Regions from separate parts of the Bradyrhizobium sp. LTSPM299 genome, predicted to be linked through region 1. Evidence: predicted binding sites of a transcription regulator. Region 1 holds the regulator's gene; the other holds the start of a gene.
The links. The regulator LexA, encoded in region 1, represses DNA repair genes until DNA is damaged. The targets are predictions, from matches to a motif close to TGTTCNNNNTGTGTTCNG.
Positions count from the first base shown of each region.

Region 2: ruvC (crossover junction endodeoxyribonuclease RuvC) is a predicted target of LexA. The motif match lies at 10,085-10,102, and genes of this name have one in related genera.

Region 1 is NZ_JYMU01000031.1:62,718-77,939, forward strand. Features, by position in the region: gene UP10_RS42105 (hypothetical protein) at 1-423, shown strand, start outside; gene UP10_RS44350 (hypothetical protein) at 456-656, opposite strand; gene UP10_RS17810 (hypothetical protein) at 834-1,052, opposite strand; gene UP10_RS17815 (hypothetical protein) at 1,201-1,629, opposite strand; gene lexA (transcriptional repressor LexA) at 1,793-2,497, opposite strand; gene UP10_RS17825 (molybdopterin molybdotransferase MoeA) at 2,716-3,927, opposite strand; gene UP10_RS17830 (HAD family hydrolase) at 3,955-4,581, opposite strand; gene UP10_RS17835 (sulfite exporter TauE/SafE family protein) at 4,903-5,646, opposite strand; gene UP10_RS17840 (Cj0069 family protein) at 5,885-6,958, shown strand; gene UP10_RS17845 (YncE family protein) at 7,051-8,001, opposite strand; gene UP10_RS17850 (superoxide dismutase) at 8,572-9,291, opposite strand; gene UP10_RS44355 (hypothetical protein) at 9,333-9,764, opposite strand; gene UP10_RS17860 (DUF1259 domain-containing protein) at 9,764-10,708, opposite strand; gene UP10_RS17865 (hypothetical protein) at 10,768-11,112, opposite strand; gene chrA (chromate efflux transporter) at 11,266-12,657, opposite strand; gene UP10_RS17875 (chromate resistance protein ChrB domain-containing protein) at 12,654-13,472, opposite strand; gene thrS (threonine--tRNA ligase) at 13,865-15,076, shown strand; gene UP10_RS17885 (Crp/Fnr family transcriptional regulator) at 15,121-15,222, opposite strand, start outside.
Region 2 is NZ_JYMU01000049.1:220,201-235,422, forward strand. Features, by position in the region: gene UP10_RS24230 (TIGR00282 family metallophosphoesterase) at 1-554, shown strand, start outside; gene UP10_RS24235 (hypothetical protein) at 560-793, opposite strand; gene UP10_RS24240 (c-type cytochrome) at 1,212-2,558, opposite strand; gene UP10_RS24245 (xanthine dehydrogenase family protein molybdopterin-binding subunit) at 2,555-4,729, opposite strand; gene UP10_RS24250 ((2Fe-2S)-binding protein) at 4,739-5,203, opposite strand; gene UP10_RS24255 (methyl-accepting chemotaxis protein) at 5,437-6,861, opposite strand; gene UP10_RS24260 (methyl-accepting chemotaxis protein) at 6,962-8,722, opposite strand; gene UP10_RS24265 (YebC/PmpR family DNA-binding transcriptional regulator) at 8,932-9,678, shown strand; gene UP10_RS24270 (hypothetical protein) at 9,823-10,008, opposite strand; gene ruvC (crossover junction endodeoxyribonuclease RuvC) at 10,128-10,655, shown strand; gene ruvA (Holliday junction branch migration protein RuvA) at 10,652-11,269, shown strand; gene ruvB (Holliday junction branch migration DNA helicase RuvB) at 11,463-12,518, shown strand; gene UP10_RS24290 (metallophosphoesterase) at 12,687-13,604, shown strand; gene ybgC (tol-pal system-associated acyl-CoA thioesterase) at 13,671-14,120, shown strand; gene UP10_RS24300 (VOC family protein) at 14,269-14,757, shown strand; gene UP10_RS24305 (nuclear transport factor 2 family protein) at 14,851-15,222, shown strand, end outside.

The DNA.
Region 1 (15,222 bases):
GTCGTTCATGCGCCGCAAGAAACGATCGAGATCCTGCGTGTTCTGCAGACCGCACTGGACGAAGCTCGGCAGGGGAAGCCAGAGGCCGAGGTTGTCAGTACGATCGAAGCTTCCTCGCCAGAGCTCGCCGTCGCAATCAAGAAAAAGATGTCGGCTGGCGGGGCGCTTACCGCCTTGCTGCTTACCCTTCTCGCAAGCTGCTCGAATAGCACAACACTGAACTGGAACCAGCTGGTCGATCAGGTGCATGTCTACGCAACAGGCCAGGAGCCATACCCAAGACTAACACCCTTAGCCGCGCCCGCGGAAGAACCAGAAGCACGACCAAAGCAGACCAGACAGCAACGGCGCCACCAAGAACGCCAAGAAGCCAAAAAGGCTCGTCAGCAGCGGCCGCAACAGCCAAAGAAACCTAAGCATTAGGCGGAGCAAGCGGCTTCGGCATTTTCGGTGCCTCACTGAGGCGCCGCAAGCTTCCTTCGGTGCGATCGAATGATCACATCTGCGAAATTTCGCGGTGTTTCCGCTCTGTTTTCGCGCACGACTAAATCCGTTTTTACCGGGATGGGCGATACTCTCGCCTCGGCGGCGAGTTCTTTCATGCGTTCCTGCCCGCGGAGGCCAGGATTGTTGGCACTCGTGAAACGACTGCTCATGGCAGCTCCTTTCGTTTTTGAGATGGTTGGAAGCCCGAGCACGGGCACAGGTCGCCGATCTCGCGGAGCGAGCCGGGATTCGAAGTTGGATGGTGGATTGGCGCGCCTATCAGGCGCGCGACATGCCTTGCAGGATTAGCTGCTCGAGTTGGGCTGCTGCCCATACGATTAGTCGGGTTAGGACGAAGGCCCGGTCGGCAGCTCGAACAAACCGAGGTGGTACTCGGCCGCGTCGGGATCAGCGTCGGGTATCTTGACGAGGGTGAAGGCGGCCTGGGGAAACTGCTCCCAGACCTTCAGGTCGGCGGCCGTCACCGTCAGCCAGCCGAACCGGAACATGTAGCGGCCCGGCTCCGTGACGCGTCCAGCCTTTTGCCAAGTGACCTTGTCGACCACCGCGCGTGTCCTTGTCGGACCGTGATGATGCGCCAAGGCGCCATTGGACGCAAATCCACAAATGCGCCCCGGAACGCTAAGTCCGGGGTCGCTGGAAATGACTTTGGTCACCCGCCGCGCGGAGGCTCATCCCGCGGCGATGATGGTCTCAACCCAAAAACAGCGACGCGAATACGGAGGGCCGCCGCTCCACGACCTTGGGCTCGCGCTCGACGGTCGACGCGACCGCCGGCAGCTGCAGCACGGTGACGCGCTGGCCTTCGCAGAGCTGGGTCACCAGCAAGCGGTTGCCGTCGGGGAATTCGACCGCATCATGATGGCGATCGGGAACGTCGGGCTCGACCTCGTTGAACACGCCGACGCGGTAGCCGATCGTCCGGGTCCAGAGCCAGCGGCCGTCGTAGCGGACGTTCTCGGCGAAGGCGAGCTCGGTGCCCGGACGCATGCACACCGCAACGGCGGGATCATGCTCCGAAGCAAAGCCGCGGGTCGACGTGCCGCGGAAGGTCGTGGTGATCAGCGTCTCTCCGACGACGGCGGGGCGCGATGCCACGGCGTGCAGACTATAGTCACACATCGGATGGCTCCTCATTTCGAGGTAGCGACCCGTGCCTCTCCTTGAGGCATAGGGCCTCTACCAGAGTGGACGATAGCGTACGATCTTCTTCCCGTTTCTGGGCGATTGTACGACTGACCGTGGAGCACTCCGATCACAAACGCGCTACAGCGCGTTTGCTGCCTCAGTACTTGCGATAGAGCCCGATCAGCTTGCCCTGGATCCGCACCCGGTTCGGCGGCAGGATGCGCACTTCATAGGCGGTGTTGGCCGGCTCGAGCGCGATCGAGGCGCCGCGGCGGCGGAAGCGCTTCAGGGTGGCTTCCTCTTCGTCGATCAGCGCCACCACGATATCGCCGGTGTTGGCGGTGTCGTTGCGCTGGATCAACGCCATGTCGCCGTCGAGAATGCCGGCTTCGACCATCGAGTCGCCGCGCACTTCCAGCGCGTAGTGCTCCCCGGAGCCGAGCATGTCGGGCGGGACGCTGATGGTGTGGCTGCGGGTCTGCAGCGCCTCGATCGGGGTACCGGCCGCGATCCGGCCCATCACGGGGACTGCGACCGGGCGGTTGCCGTCCTCCTCGGCCGTCATCGGCGCGGTCGAGCGTTTGCCGAGCGTGCCCTCGATGACGCTTGGCGTGAAGCCACGCCGGCCATTGCCGCCGCCGCCGGAGAGCTCGGGAAGCTTGATCACCTCGATCGCGCGGGCGCGGTTGGGCAGGCGGCGGATGAAGCCGCGCTCTTCCAGGGCCGTGATGAGGCGGTGGATACCGGATTTCGAGCGCAGGTCGAGCGCGTCCTTCATCTCGTCGAAGGAGGGCGGCACGCCGGCCTCTTTCAGACGTTCGTTGATGAAACGCAGAAGTTCGTACTGTTTGCGCGTGAGCATCTCGAGCATTCCCCCGGTTGGTAGCGTCGTTCGATTCCGAGACTTCAGAAGAAAGCCGGACCTCGGGAGCGCGAAACTCCGAGACGGACTCCCATTTGGTGACACCAGTACTCGAAACAAATCATGAACGGACACTATATGTTCGATATGTGTTCCGCAACCACTTAATTTCAGGTGAACGTAACTGGCACTCCCGATGCGCGGCTACCGCGAAGGCCTCACTCCGGCATGGTCAGGATCTCGCACGCCGCGCCCTTGGCGGCGGCCGGCGCGAACGGCGGGCGGATCAGAAGTGCCCGTGCCGCAGCGAGATTTCCCAACAGCGAACTGTCCTGCTGCGTGACCGGCGTTGCGATCAGCGTGCCGTTGTCGCGCTGCTCGAGCCGCGCGCGCAGATAATCCTCGCGCTGGTCGTTGGCGGCGAGATCGCGGCCGAGCAGGGCGCGCTCGCGGACATGATGAACCGTCTTGCGGCCGCACAGGCTGCGAATCAGCGGCACCAGAAACAGGAAGGCGCACACATAGGACGACACTGGATTGCCGGGCAGGCCGATCACCCGCATTCCCCCGAGACGCCCGTGCATCATCGGTTTGCCCGGCCGCATCGCGATCCGCCAGAACGCCATATTGACGCCCTCGGCCTCCAGCGACTGCTTGACCAGGTCGTGGTCGCCGACCGAGGCGCCGCCGGTGGTGATCAGGATGTCGGCCCCGACGTCACGCGCGCGGCGGATCCCCGCGGTCGTCGACGCCACAGTGTCGGCCGCGATTCCGAGATCGACGGTCTCGGCACCCTCGGCGCGGGCCAGCGCCCGCAGCGCATAGCCGTTGGAATAGACGATCTGGCCGGGGCCGGGGCGGGAGCCGGGCATTACGAGTTCATCGCCGGTCGCCAGCACCGCCACCTTCGGACGGCGGCACACCGGCAGCTCCGGATAGTTCATCGCAGCCGCAAGCGACAGCGCGCGGTCGGCCAGCAGACTGCCGCCTGCCAGCAGCACATCGCCCTCGTGGAAATCCACGCCGGCCGCGCGGATATGTCGTCCTTTGGCGGCCGCCTCGGTGATGGTGATGTGGTCGCCGTCGGTGCGGGTGTCTTCCTGGATGATGATCGCGTCGGCGCCGTCGGGGATCACGCCGCCGGTAAAAATCCGCACCGCTTCGCCGGCGCCGACCGTCCGCGCGAACGGCCGGCCGGCCGCGACCTCGCCGATCACCTTGAGCCGGGCCGACAGGTTGGCCGCATCGGCTGCGCGCACCGCATAGCCGTCCATCGCCGACATCGGCTGCGGCGGCTGGGTGCGCCGCGCCGCGATATCGCGCGCCAGCGTGCGGTGATAGGCGGCATCGAGCGCCACCATCTCCTCGGGCAGCGGGTCGGCGCCCGCGAGGATGGCGGCGAGGGCATCGGCAACCGGCATCAGGGCCACGGGCAAAGCTCCTCAAAGTCCGAGTCTTCAAATTCCAAGTGCGGTCAGCGCCCTTGCCACGTCATCCGTCGATGTCACGTGGATGGCCTGAAGGCCGCGCGCCCGCGCGCCTTCGATATTGGCAGCCGAGTCGTCGAAGAACAGGATCCGCGACGCCGGCACGCCGATCGCTTTTACCACATGATCATAGGCCTCGGCGTCGGGTTTCCTTAAGCCGATCGTCGACGACAGGAAGACGGTCCTGAAGTGACTGAGCAGGTCGGCATAGGCGGCCGAGAAATGCGCGATGTGGGCCGGGTTGGTGTTGGAAAACGCATAGAGCGGCATCCGCTTCGCGGCGTTCGCGAGCAGGGGGCGGATGCCCACCATCTCGCCGGTGAAGATCGCGTTCCAGCCCTCGAGGAACTGCGCGTCGGTGAGGTCGACACCCAGCGAGCTCCGCAGGTTCGCGAAAAACGCCGCGTCGTCGATCCGACCGATCTCGTGATGCTTGAAACTGTCGTCGACGACGAAACGTTTTGCGAGGACGGCGGGCGCACAGCCGGCGTGCTGCGCCCAGCGCGCCATCACTTCGTCGAAGCTGATGTCGAGCACGACGCGGCCGATATCGAACAGCAGCACGTCGACGGAATTGGGGGAAAGGGAGGAGGTCATTGCGGGAACGGTGTACGAGAATTTGTGCGCAACATCAACGCTGTCGTCCCGGCGAAAGCCGGGATCCATAACTACAGGGTTGTGTTGTCGAAAAAGCTGTAGCCCCAGCGGCGCGCGACAATCGGCATTTGTGGTTGGGTCCCGGGTCAAGCCCGGGACGACACCGAATTTGTGGCGCGACCTGCGAGTCATACACCAACATTCTCGCGACATGATTGTCCGAGCTTTACAAAAAAAACGAAATGACTTCTGTCGCGGGACCTTGTGCCGCGGGCAAATCAGTGATCGTGATTTCCGGCGGGAACGCGCGGAGCCGGCAACTCATCCCGGATGGGACAGCGCCGAGACGATCAACGACAGTCCGGAGAACAGCAGCAGCACCAGGACGGTCTTGCGGAACGTCTCATCGTTGATTTTTCCAAACAGTTTGAAGCCGGCCCAAAGGCCGGCCACCATGAATGGAATGCCCAACGCGTACAGTGCCAGCGTATCTCTGGTGATTGAGCCGGCAGCCGCCTGGGAGATCGAGATAACCACGAATGCTATGAACAGCACCGGCTGAAACACGGCGCGCTGCACCTCCTTGGGCCAGCCGCGCCATTGGCACGAGATCGTCGAGATAATGCCGCCGAGGCCCGTCAGGCCACCAAGCAAGCCGTTGGAAACGCCAATCGCCAGATCAGATCCGATTCCAATCTTCATCGGAGCGAAGACCGGCCGCGTCAGGCCGTAAATCGCGTAAAGCTCAAGCACCACACCGACGCCGAACCGCAAATAGGTGGAGTTGAGGTAAGCCAGAATGCTGACGCCGACCGGGATGCCGACGACCGTCCCAAGCGCGAGCGGCCAGGCCTTCCGCCAGTCGATTGTGTGGCGCAGCTTGAAGATGCCATAGCCCTGCGTGAGCAGACCGTAGCCGGCGATCAAGGTGGCGGTTTGTATCGGCGTGATGATATGCAGCCATACGCCGGATACGACGATGCCCATCGCAAAGCCGGAAAAGCCGCTGACGAAGCCGCCGGCAAGGGCGGCGAGGGCAAAGAGAGTAAAGAAAAATCCATCCATAGAGTCGCTCCCCCGAACGAGGTGGCGAGCGCTTGGATGGTAAAGCCCATCTAAACGGGGAGGCTCCAATGATCCCCTGTCGCGACATTACCGAGCACGGTCAAGCGAAGCAATCTCCGTCTTGAAACCTGCTTGCGATGTCGCGTAAAGTAATTGTCGTGGGGACAATGCAGACTCCCCGTCAGACCTCTCCCCGTCCAAGCTCTGCGCGACACGCGATCCGTCGTGGAGCTTGCGCATGGACACCGAACACTCTCCTCACCACAAGACCGTTGCAATCCTTTCGCGTGGAGACGCTGCCGCACGTCGGGACACGACCCCACAAAACAGTCGCTTCATCCGCGTTTTCGAAGCGCTCTCCGCTGTCGGCATCGAGGCCCGTCCCGTTGTCTACGACGAAGCCTTCGCCGACGCGGTCCGGAACGAACTGCTCGCGGTCGATGGCGTCCTGGTCTGGGTCGACCCGATCCATCAGGGCAAGACACGCGCGGCACTCGATCCGTTGCTGCGTGAGATCGCGGCGCAGGGCCCGTGGGTCAGTGCACATCCCGACATCATCCTCAAGATGGGCGTCAAGGAGGTGCTCTACCGCACGCGCCATTTGGGCTGGGGCGGTGACACGCATCGCTATGACAGCGCAGACGCCTTCCGCGTCGAATTCCCGTCGTGCCTTCGGGCCGGCGGCCCGCGGGTGATCAAACAAAACCGCGGAAATGGAGGCCAGGGCGTCTGGAAGGTGGAAGCTTTGCCGGATACGGCCACGACGGTCCGGGTGCTCCACGCGCTGCGCGGCAGCTTGCCCGAGGAGATGCCGCTCGACGCGTTCATCGTCCGCTGCGAGCCGTATTTCGGGTGGGGCGGCTGCATCATCGACCAGGCGTACCAGCCTCGTCTGCCCGAAGGAATGATCCGCTGCTACATGAGCGGCTCCAAGGTCGCGGGCTTCGGTCAGCAATTGATCAAGGCCTTGATCCCGCCTCCGCCGGAAGGCCCGGACTCGCCTGAAGCGCAGCCGGGGTCGCGGATGATGCATGGGCCCGATGCCTCGCTGTTCCAGACACTGCGAAGGTCGATGGAGGACACATGGACCCCGCAGTTGATGGAAACGCTTGATATCGACGAAGACTCGTTGCCGGTCATCTGGGACGCGGATTTTCTCTACGGCCCACAGGATGCGGCGGGCGCCGACACTTACGTCCTCTGCGAAATCAACGCGAGTTCATGCTTCGCGATCCCTGACGACGCGCCGGCGGCGATCGCACGGACGGTCAAGGACCGCATCCTTCAAAACCAACGAGCGGGTTCCGGCTGATAGGAGCCGTCGCGACCGGTACCCACCAGGCCATGCGGCGCGCCGACGACAACTCGCCGGTCATCGATACGGTTCAATCGAGCGGAGCCGATTCAAGGCAAAGGCTTGAACACCCAGATCGCTGCTGGGCCCGCCGGGCCTGCACGGACCGCGACCAGCAGACGATCCAATTCCGGTAGGAACAAAGAGGTCCGTGCGCCGGCAGCGGTCGGAATGCGCGCGATTCGCCGATAGGTCGCGGCGTCGGTCTCGAACACATCGACGTAACCGGCTCCGCAACTGACATAGACGCGCGAGCGTTTGGCATCGACGAAGAGGTCGTCGACGTCGCCGCAGGTTTCGGCATTCGCGATGGACTTGCCGTTGGCCAGGTCGAAGACACCCAGGTCGGCCGGATTACGAAAGGCCACAAGAATTCGGCCTCGTTCGTGATCCGCGGTCATCGCGAAATTGCCACCCTTGTCCATTGGCCAGGTTGCGAGCTGCTTGCCGGAAGTGCCATCCACCACCGCAATCGCGTGGGCGTCGGGCAAATTGACCAAGATGCGATCCTGGACGAGCTGAAAGCTCTCTGGATGCGCTTTCAATGGCACGCTCCGGACTTTGCTGCGGGTCAAGGGATCCAGCACGGCCAACCCGCCATCACCAAAACCGACGACGACGCGCTTGGCTGCGGCGTCGATACGAACGTTGTCGGCATCGCTGCCGAGTTCGATTCGTCCCGTCGTCCTGTATTCGGTGCCTTCCAACAGGCTGACCGAGCCACCCCGCGCGTTGGCGACGAACAGCGTATCAGTCGACAGCTCATAGCCGACACCTTGCGGTTCGTTCAGCCCATGGATGGTCCGGATCAGGGTGTGATTGGCCAAATCGACGACGCCGACGCTGTCATTGCCGAGTTCGGCTATGAACAACCGCTGCCTCTTCAAATCGACCGCCATGTGGTCGATACGGCCCTGCACATCGCCGAGCAGGATTTTTGCTTCGAGTCGGAGAGGCCGCTTGTCTTCCGATTGAGCCGCGGCAGCGGCGCCGGATAGCATCGCAAGTCCAGCCAACATTTTGGCAATTTCCTGAAATGTTCGATGAACCATTTTTCGACCCTCCTGTCGGATGGCTTCTCAGCGTACCGTCCTGATCGTAGACATGCTGATAGTGCACCTCATCGGTCAGCTGCATCCGGCAAGCTTCGTACGGATCGGTGCAGCCGATAATTTCCGAAGGCTTTCCTCGGCGACAAAGCCGGCATCGAGGGCAACTGAGCCCCCGATGCCGCAGGCGAGTGCCGCGATGAGGCACTTCAGGGATCGTTCGCTGAAAAAACGGTCCTCACTTCGTGCAGGACTTCATGCACATCCGATACTCGGATTTGCAGGTCGCACCGGCTTAATTCTTCATGCAGGCCTTTTGCTGGTCAGCGCAGACCCTGCAACTCGTCTGCGCATGTGCGGCGTTGAATGACACGCAAGCGCAGACTATACCGTGATCGCCACTAGCCTCATGGCAAAGCGTCCCCTTTTTCACATTTCGCAATCGCCGTCGGAATCGGAACGGGGCTCTAGATGTTTGCTTTCTCCCAGCGCGAACCGGTATCCACTTCGCTCGAAAACGCTCTACGTTTCCCGGCTGTACTGCTCGTACAGTTTTGCGGCGTTGTCCCACTTGATCGCTTCCATGTAAATGTCGACATAGCGCGCGGCCGCGGCACCATAGTCCATGTGATAGGCGTGCTCGTACATGTCGAGCACGAGCACCGGGCGGCCACCGGCGAGCGTCGTCGTATGGTCGGCCGCCCACTGGTTGACGAGCCGTTTGTCACGCGGCGAGTAGGACAGGATCACCCAGCCCGATCCGCCGCCTTCCGCCTTGCCCATCGCGGCGAACTCGGCGCGCCACCGCTCCATGCTCCCGAAATCGCGCACGATGGCCTCGATCAGCGGCCCTTTCGCGCTGCCGCCACCACCGAGCCCATCGAAATAGATTTCGTGAAGGATCATCGAGTTCGAGGCAATCAGCTCCTCACGTTTCAGTCCGTTGATGACGAAATTCGGAGCTTTCGTGAAATCGAGCTCGGCGAGCTGCGCGCCGATCGCATTCAGCCGCTTCACGGCGCCGACATAGTTGTTCTCGTAGTGACTGATGAGGACCTTCTCCGAGATGCCGGTGATGGATTTCGGATCGAACGGCATCACCTTGGGCTGATACGCCATTGGCTTTACTCCTGTCTCCTGATTGGCCTGCGCAAGGGCAGGTGTCCCCGCAAAAATCGCCGTTGATGCTGCGGCAGCACCAACGCCCCTGATGAAATCACGGCGCTCGTTGTTCACTGTCATTCGGTTCTCCACTTGTTCATCGCTCCCGCTTGATCGCGTCGTTAATTTTTGGCCGGCGACGGCTTTGGCTTTCGCACGTCCGAAGGTGGGGCGCTGGGTCTCTCAAGGATTCCTTCATTCGGGTATTTGTCCTCGGCGTCGCGCTGCATAATGACCCTGTTGCCATGTCGCCAGACCTCAAAACACCGCTCCTCTTCGCTACCGTACCCAGTGCAGAGCTCATTTTTCCGGAGCCGCCATTTTCCGACACTGGCGCGGCCCATGCTGTAACTGCGCAGGGTGCCGTTCCGCTCATAGACCTCGCGCCAATGCACTTCATCGGTGAATTGCATGCCGCTCAGCGTGGTGACGATCTCGGTGCCTTTGAGTCTGCGCATATTGTCCGCGGCCTCAGCATTGGAGACAGTAACGAGCACGGCGAGGAGGGTAGCTTTTGCTTTCCTTATGACTGGATCGCCTTGTTTGGATTGCACTAGCTTTTCGTGCTTGCCGTTTTGTCGAGCGCGGCGCGCAAGCCCTTGGCGAGCTTGATCGCGTCGTCATTCGCCCAGAAGTGCATGAAGAAGAGGCGCGGCTGTTCCTCCAGCATGTGACTGTGGAGAGCCGTCACGTCGATGCCATGCGTCCGCAATGCCAGGATGACCGGGTTCACCTCGTCACTGGTCAGCACGAAGTCGCCGGTGACGGCCGCCTTGCCTCCACCAGTCGGTTGGAAGTTGATGCCGATCGCAACACCCATCGGTCCCGGCGGGCTCAATGTCATGCCACCTTCCGTGACGGGATCGCGCCGCGGGACGTTGAATTGATAGACGCCGCCATTGGCCTGTCCTTTGACGCCGATGATCTGGTCGAGTTGTGCGGTATCGAGATCGACGGCCGGTGGAGCCGTTGCCGGCGTCGGTGCAACGCCGGGGGTTTTGCTTTCCCGCAGCGCCTCGCGGATGGCCGTCGCGAGCCTGGGGGCATCGCCAAGTCCCGCGATGTGCATGTAAAAGGTCGCGGGATTGGCACGCAGCAGATGGTTGTGGACTGCGGTAATCTCGATGCCATTCGCAATCATCTTGGCCATGACCGGGTTTATCTCGGAGTCCAGCAGAACAAGATCGCCCATCACCATGACGCCGCCGTGGGCGGGCTTGAAGGCAACCCAGCCGCCGAGTGCCAATGCCGGCTTGATGGTCACGCCGTCCAAAGTGACGGAAAGGTCGCTGCGCGGAAATCCATAGCGATGCACCTCTCCGGCAATGGCCGGTTTTCGGCCCAGCGCATCGTCGACTTTTTGCCAGTTGACGTCTTGGGCATGGGCCGCAGAGACGAACGGTTCGGCAAAGATGTCCCAGTCGATCTTCTGTGCGCTCGCGGCGGTCGCGAAACCTGCCGCGAGAATGAAAGCTGTCGTCCAGCGTTTGATGCGCATGGTTGTCCGCTCCTTGTTGCTCTTGTTGGCGCGTATTGAATGGTGGTCTTCGTCCATTGCTATTTCAGCCCGACGATGGTCTTCGCGCCTTCGATACTCTCCACGGTAATTTCAACCTGATCGCCGTAGCGAACAGCGTTGAAGAGCAGTCCGTCCTGGACCTCGAACTGCTCCGCTGTGCCCGTGGACAGTCTGATCTTGATGGTGTCATTACCCTGATCGACGCTGTCGACGACGCCGCGCAACGTCTCGGTCGCGGGAAGGCGTACGGCCGCTACGCCTTGGCTTGGCGTGACAAGCGTTTCCTGTTCTGTCGGTGCGGCCCTGCCAAGGTCGGCCGGCGCAGACAAGGATGCGCCGGGGAGCAGCGCGGCTGCCAACGCGATCGCTATCGATTTCATCATGTTCGTAACTCCGTTGCTTTCGGTTTGACCTTGTGGCCGCCAAGCTGCGACCGAACGGTCTTGGGTTGTCTGAAGGGTCCGTGTTGGCGTGATGATCCTTCTTGCCACGTCCTGCGCCAGGTGGAGTCCATTCGGCGGCCTTGCTCCGCTCCGTCAGATGACGCCCGCCAGGCGCATCAGGACGCCTGCGATGCACGAAGCGGCGAGGACGACGAGCATTCCGACGTTGAAGCGAAAGATCGCCGTGGCCGCGGCGACCGACAGGGCAAGCGCCGGAAGGTCGACACTGCTGAGTATGGGGGCGTCGAGTGATAGACCGAGCGTATGAACCGGAAAGGTCTGCCGGAACAGCGTATGCAGTGCGAACCAGATCGAGAGATTGAGGATGACGCCCACGACCGCCGCGGTGATGGCCGACAAGGCGCCGGCGAGGGACTTGTTTCCACGCAGCGCCTCGATGTAGGGCGCCCCGGCGAAGATCCAGAGGAAGCACGGCGTGAAGGTCACCCACGTCGCCAACAATCCACCGAGCGTTCCGGCGAGCATCGGCGGGAGGCCACTCGCTTCGCGGAACGAGGCCATGAAGCCCACGAACTGGACGACCATGATGAGCGGTCCGGGCGTGGTTTCCGCCATGCCGAGGCCGTCGAGCATCTCGCGTGGGCTCACCCAGTGATAGTACTCGGCCGCCTGCTGCGCGACATAGGCCAGCACCGCGTAGGCTCCGCCGAACGTCACCATCGCCATCTTGCTGAAGAAGATCGCGATCTGGCTAAAGACGTCGTTTGGGCCCTGAGCGATAAGGATTACGAAGACTGGAACCAGCCAGAGCGTCAGCCAGACTGCGCCAACCCGCAGCGTGCGCATCGTATTCGGTCGAACGTGATCCGGGACGGCTTCGCCGAGCATGTCGTCGATCGCAGCCGAACTCTTGCCGCCGTGTTCGATGGCCGCAAACTCCGGCCTGCCGAGCCGGGCCCCCACGAAGCCGATGATGGCCGCCACGACGATGATGAGCGGGAAGGGCGCTCCGAAAAAGAAGATCGCGACGAAGGCGGCCGCAGCGATGCCGATCATGATTGGATTGCGCAATGCTCGTTTGCCGACGCGGACCACGGCCTGGATGACGATGGCGAGCACCGCCGCCTTCAGACCGAAGAACAGGGCCTCGACGAAACCCACATTGCCGTAGGCGGCATAGATGTAGCTGAGCCCCATGATGGCAAAGATGCCGGGCAGGATGAACAGTCCTCCCGCCACAATGCCGCCGGCGGTCCGGTGCAACAACCAACCGATATAGGTCGCGAGTTGCTGGGCTTCCGGCCCGGGCAGCAGCATGCAGTAGTTGAGCGCATGCAGGAAACGCCCTTCCGAAATCCAGTTTTTTTCCTCGACGAGGATGCGGTGCATGACGGCGATCTGGCCGGCCGGCCCGCCGAAGCTGAGGATCGCCACGCGAATCCAGACGCGCAGCGCCTCATTGAAGGAGATGCCGTGCGCGTACTCCGGTATGCGCACTTTTTCGTTGGCCGCGACGTCAGTCATGGCTTCACCTTGTTGGTCGGCCAATTGTGCGTCTCCTTGGTCGCGTCGCGGCACCAGCGAAAGAAGGCGTCGTAGAGGAGCAGGCCGGCGCTCAACTGTTCAAGGTCGTCGTCGTACATCCGCGACAGGCCAAGCGATGCCGCGAGCAATCCGGGAGCCTCCGGAGAGAGGTCAAGCCTCCCGGTATCTGCGGCCCGCACCATCGTCGCAAGCCGCTCCAGCGGCGGCGTCGAGAGCCCGAACTCCTTAACCATCACGTCGAACGTGCAGAGTTCGCCGCGATGGCTCCAGAACACATTCTCGATGTCGAACGGTGTTGCCCCGAAGCGTTCGGCAACCGCCTCGACCTCGGAGGCCGTCACAAACAGGAACACGGCGGCAGGATCGATGAAGCGGCGGATCAGCCACGGGCACGCGATGCGGTCGATCTTGGGGCGCGAACGCGTGACCCAGACCGTGCGGCCGCGCCCGTCACGTTTGGGAATCTTGTCGGCCGGGACGGCCGGCAGTTCCGCGGCGGTCCAGCCGAGATGCCCGCCTTCGAGGACTTCGGCCTCGACGCTGGCACAGCGCAGCAACGCGGCGGTGCCTTCGCTGAGCTTCTGGCCTTTCTGGCAAATGACAACGACGGACTGGCCGGTCATGCGGGAGGCCCAGTCCTGCACGTCGAGATGCGATCGGCGCACCGCGCCGGGTATCAGCCGCGGATCGGCGGCGAAATCCTCATCAATGCGAACATCGATGAGCGCCGGCGCGTTGGCCGTTCCAATAAGCCGGGACAGTTTTTCGAATGAGATTGCGGTGTATGATGACATGATGCGCCCTTGGTGAACCAGGACGCGATTCTTGGGCATGTCGCCTCGCGGGGAGATCGCACTTCCCCGTGGCCCAAATAGAAACCCTGCCGTTCGCTGTGTCAACCGCAGTGTGCCGGTGATGGCCTCAACGATTTGCGAGGTGATCGTCAAAGGCCATTCGTGGAACTGAGTTGACGCCCGAGCGCCTTGCCGCCATATAAGCGCCATGAACAACCTTCGATCAGCCGCATCGACCACCACGGCGACCGCTTACGGCGGGTCGCCTTCTGGTTGCGCGCGCTAGAGACAAGCGTATTTCACCCAGAAAAGGCCCCGCCGGCGACGGACGGGGCCTTTTCTGTGTTTGATGATCCCCGTCCGCGCTTACTCCCCTTACAAGGAATGAAGCCATGGACGATCTCGACCACAGGAATCTCGGCGTGCAGCTTAAGCTCTGGCACCTTCAGGACGACGCGCCGGGCATGGTGTTCTGGCATCCGCGCGGCACCGCGATCTACCGGGTGCTGGAGGACTATGTTCGCGGCAAGATGCGCCGCGCCGGCTATGCCGAGGTCCGGACGCCGCAGCTGCTGCCGCAGGAGCTCTGGCAGCGCAGCGGCCACTGGGACAAATTCGGCGAGCACATGTTCCGCCTCGATGACGGCGAAGCGGCGATGGCGCTGAAGCCGATGTCGTGCCCGTGCCACGTCCAGATATTCAACAAGGGGCTGCGCTCGTGGCGGGAGCTTCCGATCCGCTATGCCGAGTTCGGCGCCTGCCACCGCAATGAGCCGTCCGGTTCGCTCCACGGCATCATGCGGACGCGCGCCTTCGAGCAGGACGACGCCCATGTGTTCTGCCGCGAGCAGGACGTGGAGGCCGAAGTCGCGTGCTTCATCGCCCTGCTGGGCGAGGTCTACCGCGACCTCGGTTTTCCCGACTACGAAGTGGCGCTGGCCACGCGGCCGGCGGTGCGCGCCGGCGACGACGCGACCTGGGACTGGTCGGAGGCGAAGCTCGGCGATGCTGCGCGGCGCTGCGGCCTCGCGCCTCAGATCAATCCCGGCGAAGGCGCGTTCTACGGACCGAAGCTGGAATTCGCGCTGCGCGACCGGCTCGGACGATCCTGGCAGTGCGGCACGGTGCAGCTCGACGGCGTGCTGCCGCAGCGGCTCGAGGCGTCCTACATCGCGCCCGATGGCAGCCGCGCGACGCCCCTGATGATCCACCATGCGATCTTCGGATCACTCGGCCGCAAGATCGCGATCCTGCTCGAGCACCATGGTGGCGTACTTCCGTTCTGGCTGTCGCCGGATCAGGTCGCGGTCATGCCGATCTCGAAAGACCAGGCCGGATACGGCGCGGAGGTGATGGCGGCGTTTTGGGATGCCGGTATCAGAGCCGTCGCCTATGACGGCGCCGACACCCTGTCGCGGCGCATCGTGGCGGCGCGTGACATGGCGGTGCCTGTGATGGCCATTGTTGGCGCCCGCGAGATGAGAGACCGCCGGGTGAGTTTGCGCGAGCGCGACGGCTCACAGGCCGACATTCCGCTGGCCGAGGCGGTGTCCCGACTGCAGACGAGGGTCCGGCCGGGCGCGGTGGTGGCGGAAGTGTTGTAAGATGTGCTGCGACGGGCGCAAGAATTGCTACCCCATCATCCGATCTATTCGGCGGGTTCTACGTCTCTTTGCAGCTGAGGTTTTTCATACAGGACCGCGTTCAGCAGAGAGCGATGCACCTCGATCTTTCCGTTGTAGCTGATCAA
Region 2 (15,222 bases), on a different contig from region 1:
CGCGCCATTCGCCCGGCCGCGGCGCCACGCTAATCGACACCAAGAACGGCAAGCGCGCGCTCGTCATCAACGCGATCGGCCGCGTCTTCATGGAGCCGTCCTCCAACGATCCCTTCGCAGCGATCGACCGCGAGCTCGAGGCCTGTCCGTTGGGCGAGGGCGCCGACGCCATCGTGCTGGATTTCCATGCCGAGGCCACCAGCGAGAAGCAGGGCATCGGCTTCTTCTGCGACGGCCGCGTCAGCCTTGTGGTCGGCACCCACACCCATGTGCCGACCGCCGATCACCAGGTGCTGCCCGGCGGCACCGCCTATATGAGCGATGCCGGCATGACCGGTGACTATGATTCGGTGATCGGCATGCAGAAGGAAGAGCCGTTGCAGCGCTTCCTCACCGGCATCCCGTCCGGCCGGTTCGAGCCGGCCGCGGGGCCGGCGACGCTGAGCGGCGTCGCGGTCGAGACCGACGATGCGACCGGCCTTGCCGTAAAGGTCGCGCCGGTGCGGGCCGGCGGGCGGCTCGCGCCCGCGGTGCCGGGTTTCTGGATCAGCTAGCTCGATCAGAACCCGAAGAACTTTTCGCGCAGGGCGTCTTCGTACCCGGATTTCGCCGCCTTGACCTTGCTGCGCATCGCGTCCTCGGCGAAGTGGGCGTTCTCCCACTGGTCGACCTCGGCCACGGTATGGTTTACGGAGGCAAGCGCTTCCTCGCTTCGGATCGCCGCGATCCAGGCCTCGACCGAGTTCTTGTATTCGGTCTGCAGACGATCCAGCTCTGGATATTCGTCGCTCATCTTGAAGCTCCTCTGTTCGATGTCCGTTGCGCGGCTCCCTGAAGAAGCCGGTCGGTCCGCGACGAGGTCCGAGTTGGAACTCGCCTCAGTATCGGTTCGGCACGTACATTTTCGGCGGGATCGGGCCGCGATCGTAGTCCGGGTCATAATTACGCGGCGACAGCGCCGCCGGATCATACGGAAGCCGGCCAGCGCATCTTTGTTTTCAAATAGCTGTGTCAGCGGTGTGACACCCGCATATCGGTTGGAGCGCGTGCCGGCTGCCTGCTGCGCGACGCCGCCCTGCCGGGGTAGAACTAAAGCGTTTTCGAACGAAGTGGATGACGGTTCACGTAAAGAGAACGCATCTAAACCAGAGTCTGGAACCCCGTTCCGATTCCATCGGAACAGAAAGGTTCCAGCCGCTTGAAAAACGCGGTCACTGCGCCGTCTGCTTGCGCAGCTCGGCCACGTCCTGCGCCGTGAGTTTCGATCCCTTAGTGCCGAACCGCGCGGTGACGTAGTTGGCAACCGCTGCGATCTCGGTGTCGGAATAGGCATTGCCGAACGCCGGCATCGAGAGCGCGCCGTCGGGCGTATGCCGCTTGGTGCCCGATATCACGATCTGCGCGACGTTGGTCGCGCCGGGATCGTTCACCGCCCAGGCACCGGTCAGGGTCGCCATCGGCGAGACGTTGCTCTCGCCGCTCCAGCCGTGGCAACTGACGCAGGCACCTTCGAAGACCATCTTGCCGCGCGCATCTGATGTCACGCCATCCTTGTGCGACGAAGGTGCTGGTGGCGCCGTGGTCGCCGGCAGATCGGGCGAGGCAACCGGCGGCACGCTGCGCAGATAGGCCACGACCGCACGGATATCCTCCGGCGCGAATTTGCTGAAGCTGTGGTCGACGGCTTCGCCCATCGGGCCCGACGCAGTGCCGTGGCCGGTCGCGTGGCCGTTTGAGAGATAGGCGACGAGATCGTCGTCGCTCCAGTTGCCGAGGCCGGTGGACTTGTCCGAGGTGATGTTGAAGGCGCGCCAGCCGGCGGTGATCGCGCCGGCAAACTTCTTGCGATTGTTCAGTGCGAACGCCAGGTTTCGCGGCGTGTGGCACTCGCCGCAATGCGCCAGCGCTTCGGCCAGATAGGCGCCGCGATTCCATTCTGGAGACTTCGAAATGTCAGGCTCGAACCTGATGTTCGGATTGAACACTTCAGACCAGACCGCCATCGCCCAGCGCTGGTTGAATGGAAATGCCAGTGTATTGACGGGCGCAGCGGCGCGCACCGGCGGCAGGCTGAACAGATAAGCCTTGATCGCCAGCGCGTCCGCGTCGGTGACGTAGGTATAGGACGTGTAGGGCATCGCCGGATAAAGCCGCGCACCATCGTGGCGGATGCCGCGCTGAACCGCGTTGAGGAAATCCTTGTCGCTGTAATTGCCGATACCGGTTTCCTTGTCCGGCGTGATGTTGGTCGAATAGAGCATGCCGAACGGCAGCTTGAAGCCGAGGCCGCCGGCATATTCCTTGCCGCCCTGCGCGGTGTGGCAGACCATGCAGTCGGCCGCCTTTGCCAGATATTCCCCACGCGCGACGAGGCTCGCACTGGTCAGCGAAGCCGGTACGCCGGTCGGATTGGCGCCCTTGTATTCGGAGAGTTCGACGTTCGGGCCGGTCCCGAACGCCATCGATCCGGGGCCGCGAATGACCCAGACGCCGACAATGAATGCGACCAGGACGATCGCGACGATGCTTTCGAGGATACGGCGAGCGCGGCGGCTCATGATTTTTTCCCCGCGATCAGCGCGCGGTCGATCGGCAGCCTGCGCAGTGCAACGCCGGTCGCTGCATAGATCGCGTTGCGCAAGGCGGGCGGACCCGCCGTCACGCCGGCCTCGCCGATACCGCCGGGCATCTCGCCACTCTTGATCAGATGAACGTCGATCTTTGGGGCCTGGTTGATGCGCAGCATGCGGTAGTCGTGGAAATTGGACTGCTGCACCCGTCCCTTGTCGATGGTGATTTCGCCGTAGAGGGCGGCGGTCAGGCCGAAGATCAGTCCACCTTCGATCTGCGCCATGATGGTATCAGGGTTGACGGCGATGCCGGTGTCGACCGCCGTCGTCACGCGACGCAGATGCACCTCGCCCTGTTCGTCGATTTCCGCTTCCACCACGGTGGCGAGGAAGCTGCCGAATGACGGCTGCACACACACGCCGCGTCCGACCTGCGCGGGGAGGGCCTGGCCCCAGTCTGATTTTTCCACGGCGAGGTTGAGCGCGGCCAACTGGCGCGGGTTTTTGCCGAGCATGTCGCGGCGGAAGCTGACCGGATCCTTACCGGCCTTGCGCGCCAGTTCGTCCATGAAGCATTCCATGGCGAACACGTTGTTGTTGGGGCCGACGCCGCGCCAGAAGCCGGTCGGCACCGCCGGTGGCTCGGCCCTGTTATATTCGACGTGGATGTTGGGGATGTCATAGGGAATGTCCACGGCGCCGTCGACGGCATCGATATCGATGCCCTTCTGGAACGCAGGCGGCAGCCAGCGTGCGATGATGGCGGCACCCGTGATGCGATATTTCCAGGCGGCGATCCTGCCACCCGACAGCATGGCGGCAATGGTGTCGCGATAGACCGGGCGATAGACGTCGTGCTGGATGTCTTCCTCGCGGGTCCACACCACCTTGACCGGCCCATAGACCTGTTTGGCGATGCGCACCGCCGCGACAACCATGTCGGGCTCCAGCCTGCGGCCGAAACCGCCACCGATCAGATGCTGGTTCACAGTCACCTTGTCGACCGGCAGCCCTGCGGCCTTCGCCGCCTCCGACTGCACCCGCGCCATGATCTGCGTGCCGGTCCAGATCTCGCAGGAGTCCCCCTTGAAATGAACGGTGCAGTTCAAGGGCTCCATGGTGGCATGCGCAAGAAACGGCAGCTCGTACGCCGCTTCGAGTTTGTCGCCGCTGGCAAGACCCTTGGCGATGTCGCCCTCGGATTTCGCGACTGCGCCGTCCTTCTCACTGGCGGCGCGGATATCCTGCCAAATGTCTTTCGAACTGAGGTGCGCGTTGGCGCCCTCATCCCAGGTCACCTCGAGCGCGTCGAGGCCCTTTTTCGCGGCCCACATATGGTCGCCGACCACGGCGACCAGGTCGTCGAGAACGATGACCTTCCGAACGCCCGGGACTTTCTTCGCCGCGGTATCGTCGACCTTGCCGATCTTGCCGCCGAAAACCGGTGACATCGCCAATGTCGCGAATGTCATGCCCGGAACCATGGCGTCGATCCCATAGATTGTCGTGCCGTCGACCTTGTTCGGGGTGTCGAAGCGCTTCACGGGCTTGCCGATCAGCACGAAATCCTTCGGGTCCTTGACCGCGACAGTCTTCGGCGGTGTCTGCGCATTTGCGTCCCGCGCCAGCGCGCCGTAGCCGAGCCTGCGCCCGCTCTGGGGATGGATCACCTCGCCATCCGACGCCGTGCATGTCCCGGGTTCGACCTGCCATTGCTGCGCGGCGACCTCGATCAGCATGGCGCGGGCCGTTGCGCCGGCTTCGCGAAGCGGTTTCCAGAATGCGCGCACGGACGTCGAGCCGCCGGTCGCCTGGATCCCGAAAATCGGATTCGCGTACAGTTTTTCGTTGGGCGGGGCGTGCTCCAGGATGACGGTCGAGAGATTCGCGTCGAGCTCTTCGGCCAGGATCATCGCGACGGAGGTATAGATTCCCTGACCCATCTCGACCTGCGGCATCACAAGCGTGATCCGACCGGCGGGATCAATGCGAATGAAGGCGTTGGGCGCGAATTCGCCGTCGGTCGTGTCTGCGGGCTGCGTCGGCTCGTTGGCGGCCTGGACCGGAATGTGGAAGGTAAGCACGAAGCCGGAGGCGAGGCCGCCGGCCAGCATGGCGCGGCGCGAAACACCGTCGGAATTCTTTTGGACTGTTGTCATGGCGCGCCCCTACGACTGGCGCCCGGAGGCGGCCTGCTTGATCGCGGCGCGAATCCGGACATAGGTGCCGCAGCGGCAGATGTTTCCCGCCATCGCGGCGTCGATGTCTGAATCGTCAGGGTTCGGTGTCGATGCGAGTAGTGCCGCAGCCGACATGATCTGGCCCGACTGGCAATAGCCGCACTGGACCACTTCGAGATCGAGCCAGGCCTTCTGCACCTTCGCCCCGGCAGGCGATGCACCGATGCCCTCGATCGTGGTGATGGCCTTGTCGCGCACCGCGCCGACAGGAAGCACGCAGGATCGCACCGGCTTGCCGTCGATGTGCACCGTACACGCGCCGCATTGCGCGATGCCGCAGCCGAATTTCGTTCCGGTCATGCCGAGAATGTCGCGCAACACCCAGAGCAGCGGCATTTCGGGGGGCGCATCGAAGGATTTCGCTTCGCCGTTGATGGTCAGCGTTGTTGCCATGAGCATCCCCAGATCGACGGCCGCGGGCAGCGGACACGTTAGCGCGAGACTATCGCGTTACGATCAATTGGGAAGCCAGGATATTGTCCGCAAGGCTGACTTGCATAACCGAAGAGTATGCATGCCGTTCACGCGATCGTGCGGCCCGACTGCTGCAGTTTTAGGCTAATTGAGATGACGATCGTCATTTTTAGTGCGTATGCCGATCGGCATGCGCAGGAATTTGTCTGCGCTCAGCTCTGCCGAAAGCCCATCCGGAACGCGCCCCAATGGCGGCCGCGGATGACGATCGGCGATGACAAGTCCTTCATGAGGACAAAGTTACCGCCGCCCATGTCGCGCCGATAGGTCTGCAGCAGGAACGGCTTTGTGTTGGCGGCGACCTTCTTCACCGCGCGGTCGTTGAACAGGCGGCGGTTGCGGCAATTGGCGTTGTTCCAGACCGGGTCCGGCCCTTGCGGCAGCCGGTAGTTCGGATTGTGGGTCGGCAGATAGCCGCTCCTCGCCCAGGCGACGCAGAATACGATGCGCGGGTCGCTTTTCTGGATCGGGTCCTGGATCGCGGGCAGCACGCGGTCGGTGAAGGCCGTGTAGTCGGTCAGATACTGTTTCGGGTTGGTGCCGGCGATCTCGCGGTACTTCTCGTCCATCAGTTGGTCGAGCGTGACGTCGCCGCGCGCGACCGCGCTCTCGAACGCGTCGGAAATCCGCTTTGCGGTCTCGGTAACGACGCGGATCAGCGGCGCGTCCGACGTCTCCACGCCGCTGTCGGCGATCAGCGCGATCAGGCCTTCGGAGGTCTCGAGCAGCTTTGCCACCCGCTCGTCGGCATATTTGAGATCGCGCGAGGAGAGGTCGACGCCCTTGGCGAGTTCATCGAGCTCGGTGATAACAGTGTCGCAATGGCCGAGATTGGAGGTCGCGGCGCGCGTGACGCCGTCGATCTCAGCGCCCACGGATGCGAAGCCTTGCTGCACGCGCGTGATGATGCCGGCGATCTGCTGGGCGCCTTCACCGGCGCTTTTCGCCCGCAGCGAGGCGTCGCCGCTCTCGCCGATCAGGCTGCCGATCTGGCCGTCGAGATCGCGCACGGTGTCGGAGATCTGGTGCGTGGCCTGGCGGGTTGCTTCCGCCAGATTCTTGACCTCGCTTGCGACCACGGCGAAGCCGCGGCCGGCGGCGCCGGCGCGCGCCGCTTCGATCGTGGCATTGAGCGCGAGCAGGTTGGTCTGTTTGGCGATCGCTTCGATCGAACCGGAGACTTTTGCGACTTGCGACAGCGCGGCGCCGACCGCGGCCAGCCGGGCTTCGATACGGTTCACCGCCGTGACGAGTTCCGAAATGTGGCTGACCGCCGTGTCGACCACGCTGCGCGACTGGGCGATTTCGCCGGCCGCGGCTGACGTGGTCGATTGCACCGCCTGTGACGCGTTGGCGATGTCGTGATTGGCCGTGACCATGGTCTCGGCCGTCTTCTGCAGGCGGTGAAACCGCTCCGACTGGTTCGCAACGCGGCTTGCGACCTCCTGCACGTTGCCGGCGATGTCGGCAAGCTCCACCCCAAGGCCGCCGATCCGGTCGGCGAGCTGGTCAACGACCCGTTCAGCCAGCGTCCGGCTGGATGACGTGTCCAGAACTGCAAGCTGCACGACCGACATTTTCGAAGTTCCTCCGTCAGAGCGGCCCGTCGACCCGCCGCGGCATTCCGGTTCCAATCCTAAAGCGTGATTCGCGCCTTCGGTCTTGCCTGAGCGTGCACTACAGTCTGTAAGCGGTCCGGAAGGCGCCCCAGTGGCGGCCGCGCACGCGGATCGGCACGTCGATCTCGCGCATCATCACGGTGTTGCCGTTGCCCATGTCGCGCGCATAGCTCTGGATCAGATAGACGCGCTGATTGCGGCCGGCGGCGAGGCCCGCGGCATCGTTGAAGATGCGGCGGTTGCGGCTGTTGGCGGTGTTGTAGGCTGTGTCGCCCGGCCGCTGCGGATGCGAATAGATCTTGTTATGCACCGGCAGATAGCCGTTCTCGTCAGCCACGGCGCAGAACGCCAGGCGCTTCTCCTTGGCGAGGAATGTTTCCAGGATCGGCGGCAATGCACGGTCCGCCCAGTCGAGCATCCTGGTGCGGTACTGCACCGGGTTGGTCCCGGCGATCTCGACATAATTGGTGTCGAACATATCCTCCATCGTAACCGCACCGCTCGCCACGCCGTTCTCGAAGATCTTGGTCAGCGCCGCACCGGCCTCCATCGCGCGGGCGACGAATTCGGTGTTCTCCTCGTGGATCGCCCACATCCTGTCTTCGATCGCCTCGCGCAACGCGGCGCTCGCCGCCTCGAAGCGTGCCCGGGCGCCGGCCTTGCTGTGTTCGTCGATTCTGATCCGGCAGGCGCCGATATCCTTAAGGTTCGCGCTGAGGCTTTCGTTGGCGGGGAGCCTGTCGGCGTCCGGACCGGCGATCAGGATGCCGTCCATCGCGATCTCGTAGACCGGCGCGGTGATCGTGCGTGTTGCGGTCTTGATCTCGATGGTGAGGCTGCAGGGCAGGCGCTCGTTCTTGCGATGATCGCCGCGCTCGTTCTGGCGCAGCAGCACCGCGCAGCGTGCCTTGAGCTTCTGGGCGAAGGCGGTTACGGCCTTGCCGGCCTTCGCGACATTGTCGCCATGAACAGCCGCTTCCCTGGTCGCACTGTCGATCTCCCCGGCGCTGTCGCCGACTGAGACGATGAAGTGGGAGGCGGAGGCCGCGTTCTGGCCCATCTCACCGGTGATCTGGTTCTGCTCGGCGACTGCGCCGTTGACGTTCTCGAATACCGGGCGAATCAACGCGATCGCCTGCGAGATGCGATGGACGGCGTCCGCGGACCCGGTGGCGTCCTTCTGCAGTGCATCGATCTTCTTGGTGATCTCCTCGGTCGCGCTCTGGGTCTGCACCGCCAGTGCCTTGACCTCGGTGGCAACCACCGCAAAGCCCTTGCCGGCGGCCCCGGCGCGCGCCGCCTCGATGGTCGAATTCAGCGCCAGCAGCGTAGTCTGGCGCGCGATCTGCGCAATCAAATTGACGACGTTGCCGATCGCGGCCGAGGATTCACGCAGGCGGTCGACATTGGCGGTGGCCTCGCGGGCCGCGGCTGCGGCGTCGTCGGCCAGCTTGCTGGCGCTGCGCACCTGCTGGCCGATGCCCTCGGCGGAATCGGTGAATCTGCCGGCGGCGTCCGAGAAGGTGGTCGCGGTGCTCTGTGCGGCGCTGGAGCGGCCGGTCAGGGCGTCGGTACGCGCGCGGATGGTCGACAGGGTCGCAGCGGTCGCCTCGGCGCCGTCGGACACTGAACTGGCTGCGCGTTCGAGCTGGCGGATCATGCCGCCGAGCTCAAGCTCCAGCAGTTCCAGGATTTCCTTCGCCGAATCGTTCTCGGTGGAAGCAGGGGTCGCGGGTGTCACCGCCACGGCGGGAACCCTGGATTCTGCGGCAGGCGCAACCGGCTCCGGTCCTCGCCTTCGAAACAAACCGAACGCCATGGGGACTCTTGGAAGTTGATCTTGGGAGTTGAGATGAGACGGGCGATCCTCTCATCCGGGCATGAAGTCAGGGTTAACAACTGCCTGATATCGTCATGCGGACCTATTCCTGTGACGGAATGCCCTACCGATCTTTGATTTTGGCCCGCGACGGGCCTATAAGGCCGCGTTTTCCACCCTTTCGATCGACGCTTTCCAAGAGACTTCGCATGGCCGGCCATTCCCAATTCAAGAACATCATGCACCGCAAGGGCCGGCAGGATGCCCAAAAGTCGAAGCTTTTCGGCAAGCTGGCCCGCGAAATCACCGTGGCGGCCAAGCTCGGAACCCCGGATCCGGCGATGAATGCGCGGCTGCGCGCCGCCGTGGTCGCGGCCCGGGTCGAGAACATGCCCAAGGACAATATCGAGCGCGCCATCAAGAAGGCCTCGGGCAGCGATGGCGAGAACTATGACGAGATCCGCTACGAGGGTTATGGCCCCGGCGGCGTTGCCGTGATCGTCGAGGCGCTGACCGACAACCGCAACCGCGCCGCCTCCGACATCCGCTCCTTCTTCACCAAATCAGGCGGCAATCTCGGCGAAACCGGCTCGGTCGCCTTCATGTTCGATCGCACTGGTATTATCGAATTCAACGCAAGCGCCGCCTCCGACGACGCCATGCTGGACGCCGCGATCGAGGCCGGCGCCGACGACGTGGTCTCGAGCGAAGCCGGCCACGAGGTCTATGCCTCGCAGGAAACCTTCCGCGATGTCGCGAAAGCGCTGGAGGCCAAGTTCGGCGAGCCGCGCAAGGCGGCGCTGACCTGGAAGCCGCAGAACACCATCTCCGTCGACGACGAGACCGGCGAAAAGCTGTTGAAGCTGATGGACCTGCTCAACGAACACGACGACGTGCAGAACGTGTTCGCGAATTTCGAAGTGTCCGATGCGCTGATGGCGAAGATGGGCGGCTGACGCCGCTTGCTCCGTTGTCATCGCCCGGCTTGAACCGGGCGACCCGGTATTCCAGAGATCGGCGTTTGGTTCGCGAGGCCGCGGCGTACTGGATCCCCCGCCTTCGCGGGGATGACGAGTGGGGAGGCCGCCGGCGAGGCGGCCTTATTTGTTTGGCAGGAGCCCGAGGACGATCCACGGCAGGGGAAACAGCGGAAACAGCGCCGCGCCCCAGAGGAACCAGACGCGTTTCGAGCGTCCCCTCTCGGCGGCATAGTTGGCAGTGAACCGTCCGGACAAGAACGCGACCACAAGAACGGGAATTGTGATGAACACGATCAGGGGAAGCATGGTGGCTCCTGTCGATGCCTGTGGTTGAGCATATAGGATCAGGCTCGAGCGCGCGACAGAGGCGGGGATGACGCCCTGTTTGTGTTTCGTTCTCGGTAGGCAGGCGGTATCACTACCCCATGACATCCCAGCCGATTCGCACCCCTGTCCGCATCATCGGTATCGATCCCGGTCTCCGCCGCACCGGCTGGGGGGTGATCGAGACCGAGGGCAACCGTCTGGTCTATATCGGCTGCGGTTCGGTCGAGCCGCCGGACAATCTGCCGCTGGCGAGCCGCCTGCTCGCGATCCATGAGGGGCTTGCGGCCGTGCTCAGTGACTTCAAGCCGGTGGAAGCCGCGGTGGAAGCGACCTTCGTCAACAAGGACGGCGTTGCCACGCTGAAGCTCGGCCAGGCGCGCGGCGTTGCCATGCTGGCGCCCGCGATGTTCGGTATTTCGGTTGCAGAATACGCGCCGAACCAGGTCAAGAAGACCGTGGTCGGTGCCGGACATGCCGAGAAGAGCCAGATCCAGATGATGCTGAAGATCCTCTTGCCGAAAGCCGAGCCGCGATCCGCCGACGCGGCTGACGCGCTCGCGATCGCGATCACCCACGCCCATCACCGCCAGAGCACCGCGCTGCGGCTGAGGGTGGCGAGCTTATGATCGGCAAGCTCAAGGGCCTGATTGATTCCTACGGCGAGGATTACGTGATCCTCGACGTTGGCGGCGTCGGCTACCAGGTGCATTGCGCCAGCCGCACCTTGCAGGCGCTGCCGTCGCCGGGCGAGGCCGTGGTGCTCTCGATCGAGACCTATGTCCGTGAGGATCAGATCAAGCTGTTCGGCTTCCGCGGTGATCACGAGCGCGAATGGTTTCGCCTGTTGCAGACCGTGCAGGGCGTCGGCGCCAAGGTCGCGCTCGCGGTGCTCTCTACGCTGCCGCCGACTGATCTCGCAAACGCTATCGCGCTGCGCGACAAGGCCGCGGTCGCGCGGACGCCGGGGGTCGGGCCGAAGGTGGCCGAGCGCATCGTCAGCGAATTGAAGGACAAGGCGCCGGAATACTCCAATATCGATCCGGCGGTGGTGCATCTGTCCGGCGCGCTCGACAACAACCGCGCGCCGCGCCCGGTCACCGACGCGATCTCCGCGCTGGTCAATCTCGGCTACGGCCAGCCGCAGGCCGCCGCCGCGATCGCCGCCGCCTCGCGCAGCGCCGGCGAGAATGCCGAGACCGCGCAGTTGATCCGGCTGGGGCTGAAGGAACTGGCGAAGTGACCCGCAGATATCCGCGCGAGTTGTTCTCCACCTCGCCCCGCTTGCGGGGAGAGGTCGGATCGCGCAGCGATCCGGGTGAGGGGGTACAGGTCTTTCGACACGCGTCGCCCAGCGGAGAGAGCCCCTCATCCCAACCCTCTCCCCGCAAGAGCGGGGCGAGGGGGAACTGCCAGTCCCGTGATATTGTCGTCACATGAATACGCCGCCGCCCCGCATCGTCACCCCCGAACGCCGCACTGACGATGTCGGCGACACCGTGCTGCGCCCGCAATCGCTGACCGAATTCGTCGGCCAGGCGCAGGCGCGCAAGAATCTCTCGATCTTCATCGAGGCGGCGAAGAAGCGCGGCGAGGCGCTGGATCATGTGCTGTTCGTCGGTCCGCCAGGCCTCGGCAAGACCACGCTGGCGCAGATCGTCGCGCGCGAGCTCGGCGTTGGCTTTCGCGCCACGTCGGGCCCTGTGATCGCCAAGGCCGGCGACCTCGCCGCGCTGCTGACCAATCTCGAAGAGCGTGACGTGCTGTTCATCGACGAGATTCATCGCCTGAGCCCGGCGGTCGAGGAAGTGCTCTACCCCGCGATGGAGGATTTCCAGCTCGATCTGATCATCGGCGAGGGCCCGGCGGCGCGCTCGGTGAAGATCGAACTGGCAAAATTCACCCTGGTCGGCGCGACGACCCGCGCGGGGCTGCTCACCAACCCGCTGCGCGACCGCTTCGGCATCCCGATCCGGCTGAATTTCTACACGATCGAAGAGCTGGAACGGATCGTCACCCGCGGCGCCCGTGTGCTCAGCATCGGCATGACACCCGATGGCGCCAACGAGATCGCCCGCCGCGCTCGCGGCACGCCGCGTATCGCCGGGCGCCTGCTGCGCCGTGTCAGAGATTTTGCCTCCGCGGCGGATGCAGACTCGATCGACCGCGGCATCGCCGATCGCGCGCTCTCCGCGCTCGAGGTCGACAGTGCCGGGCTCGACGCGATGGACCGCCGCTACCTCACGACCATCGCGATGAACTACGGCGGCGGCCCGGTCGGCGTCGAGACCATGGCGGCGGCGCTGTCGGAGCCGCGCGATGCGATCGAGGACATCATCGAGCCCTATCTGATCCAGTGCGGCTACCTGCAGCGCACCCCGCGCGGGCGTCTCCTGACGTCGCACGCCTTCCGCCATCTTGGCCTCGCCGAGCCGACCCGCGATCCCGCGCAGTTCGGTCTGTTCGGCGGCACTGACGACGACAGCGACTGATCGCGCTCTCGAAGACGTGAGCAGAGATGTGACCATACGTGTTGATGCAGTGCACGGCGCGATCAGCCGGTAACCATTGCGACGCCCTGCAGGCCTTCTGCACAAACGTGGCCCAATTCCGCTTCAATCGCGGGGCTAGCTCGATCGGGCATCACTGGTCGGACTTCCATGATTTCACGTCGCAATTTTCTCCGTTACGTCGGCGGATTGACCGCCGCCGGCGCCTCGACCGCGGCCTATGGCGTCAGCGAGCCGGTCGTCCGGCTCACGCTCACGCGCTACGATTTGGCGCCGCGGCAATGGCCGGCGGATTTTCCGCTCAAGATCGCAGCCCTTGCCAACATTCACGCCTGCGATCCCTGGATGTCGCTCGACCGCATTTCGGAGATTGTCGATCGCACCAATGCGCTGAACGCCGACATCATCGTCTTGCTTGGCGACTATGTCGCGGGGCTTCGCCACGTCACGCGGTTCATTCCGGCCTCCGAATGGGCCGCGGTGCTCGCTGGCTTGAAGGCGCCGCTCGGCGTGCATGCGATCCTTGGCAACCATGATTACTGGGACGACAAGGCCGTGCAGCGCCAGGGCGAGGGCGTGCCAATCGCCCGCCGCGCGCTGGAGCGGGTGGGCATTCCGGTCTACGAGAACGACGTGGTGCGGTTGACCAAGGACGGTCATCCGTTCTGGCTCGCCGGCCTCGGCGACCAGCTCGCTTTTCTGCCGGCGCGGCGCTTTCGGCAAATCGCCCGTGCCGGCGTCGACGATCTCGCTGCGACGCTGGCCAAGGTCACCGACGACGCGCCGGTGATCCTGCTTGCGCACGAACCCGACATCGCGCGCCGCGTGCCTTCGCGCGTCGCGCTGCAACTGTCCGGCCACACCCATGGCGGCCAGGTCCGGCTGCTCGGCTGGTCGCCCGCGGTGCCCGTCAAACAGGGCATGCGGCTCGCCTACGGCCACCTCAGGCTGAAGACCGATGTCATCGTCTCAGGCGGCCTCGGCTGCAGCATCATGCCATTCCGCCTCGGAGTTCCCCCTGAAATCGTACAGGTGACGCTGGGCAGCAAGGGGCTGGCGGTTTCCTGACTGCGCTTGCGCGGCCATGCGATTTTGCGCAAAACGATTGCCAGTTAGGGCAATCGAGGGCCGCACGTGACCTTACCCCATATTGACGGTGCGATCCGCGACGGCCGCCACCACATGCAGGTCCGCGTCTATTACGAGGACACTGATTTCTCCGGCATCGTCTATCACGCCAACTACCTGCGCTTCATGGAGCGCGGGCGTACCAATCATCTGCGCCTGATGGGCGCCGAACAGAACGCGCTGTTCGAGGAGGCGCAAGAGGAGACCGGCGGCTTCGCCTTCGTGGTGCGCTCGATGACGCTCGACTTTTTGAAGCCGGCGCGGATGGACGACGTGCTCGACGTCGTCACCTGGCCGGTCGCGGTGAAGGGCGCCTCCATCATGCTGGCGCAGGAGGTCAAGCGCGGCGACGACGTGCTGGTCAAGGCACAGGTGCGCGTCGCCTTCGTCAGCCAGGGCAGGGCGCAGCCGATTCCGAAGGCGATCCGGCAGTTGATGAAGGCCGATCTGATCTAGAGCGTTTTCGAGCGAAGTGGATACCGGTTCGCGTAAGGAAAACGCGTCAAAACAAGAATCTAGAGCCCCGTTCCGATTCCATCGGAACCGAAATGGCTCTAGGCGCTGAACTTGTTGACCCACAGAAAACGTCAAGGAGGAAACAACGATGGTCAAGATCAACCAAAAGATCACAACCTTTCTCTGGTTCGACACCCAGGCCGAAGCAGCCGCGCGCTTCTATGCGTCGCTGTTCAAGGACAGCCGCATTGTCGCGATCAGCCGTTACCCGGACGCAGTCTCTGACAAGGCAGGCTCGGTCATGCTCGTCACCTTCGAGCTTGCCGGTCAGCAATTCCGCGCCCTGAACGCGGGACCGCAGTACAAGTTCAATGAATCGATTTCGCTGCTCGTCGAATGCGAGACCCAGGCCGAAATCGATGAGTTCTGGAGCAAGCTCACCGAGGGCGGCAAGGAACAGCCGTGCGGCTGGCTGACCGACCGGTTTGGATTGTCGTGGCAGATCGCGCCGGCAAGGCTTTTGGAATTGGTCTCCGGCGACGATCGCGAGGCCGCTTCCGCTGCCATGCGCGCGATGTTCGAGATGAAAAAGATCATCATCGCCGATATCGAGCGCGCGGTGAAGGCGCGGCAATGATCTGATCCAGCTATCGGCCGATAGGAAGCCGGCCATCGACTTCCGCCGCCGCGGCGATAGATTTGCGCCCGACAACAACCGCGAGGGATCGCCATGTCACGGCCGCCGCTTCCACCCTTCACCCGTGAGACCGCCGCGCAGAAGGCGCGCATGGCGGAAGATGCCTGGAATTCGCGCGACCCCGCCCGCGTCGCGCTCGCCTATACCGAGGACAGCCGCTGGCGCAACCGCTCCGAGGTATTTGGGGGACGCGATGAGATTGTGACCTTCCTCACCCGCAAATGGAAGAAAGAGCTCGACTACCGCCTGATCAAGGATCTCTGGGCCTTCGACAACAACCGCATCGCGGTGCGCTTCCAGTACGAATGGCACGATGCCGGCGGTAACTGGTTTCGCTCCTACGGCAACGAGCAGTGGGAGTTTGACGAGCACGGCCTGATGCGCCGCCGCGAAGCCTCGATCAAC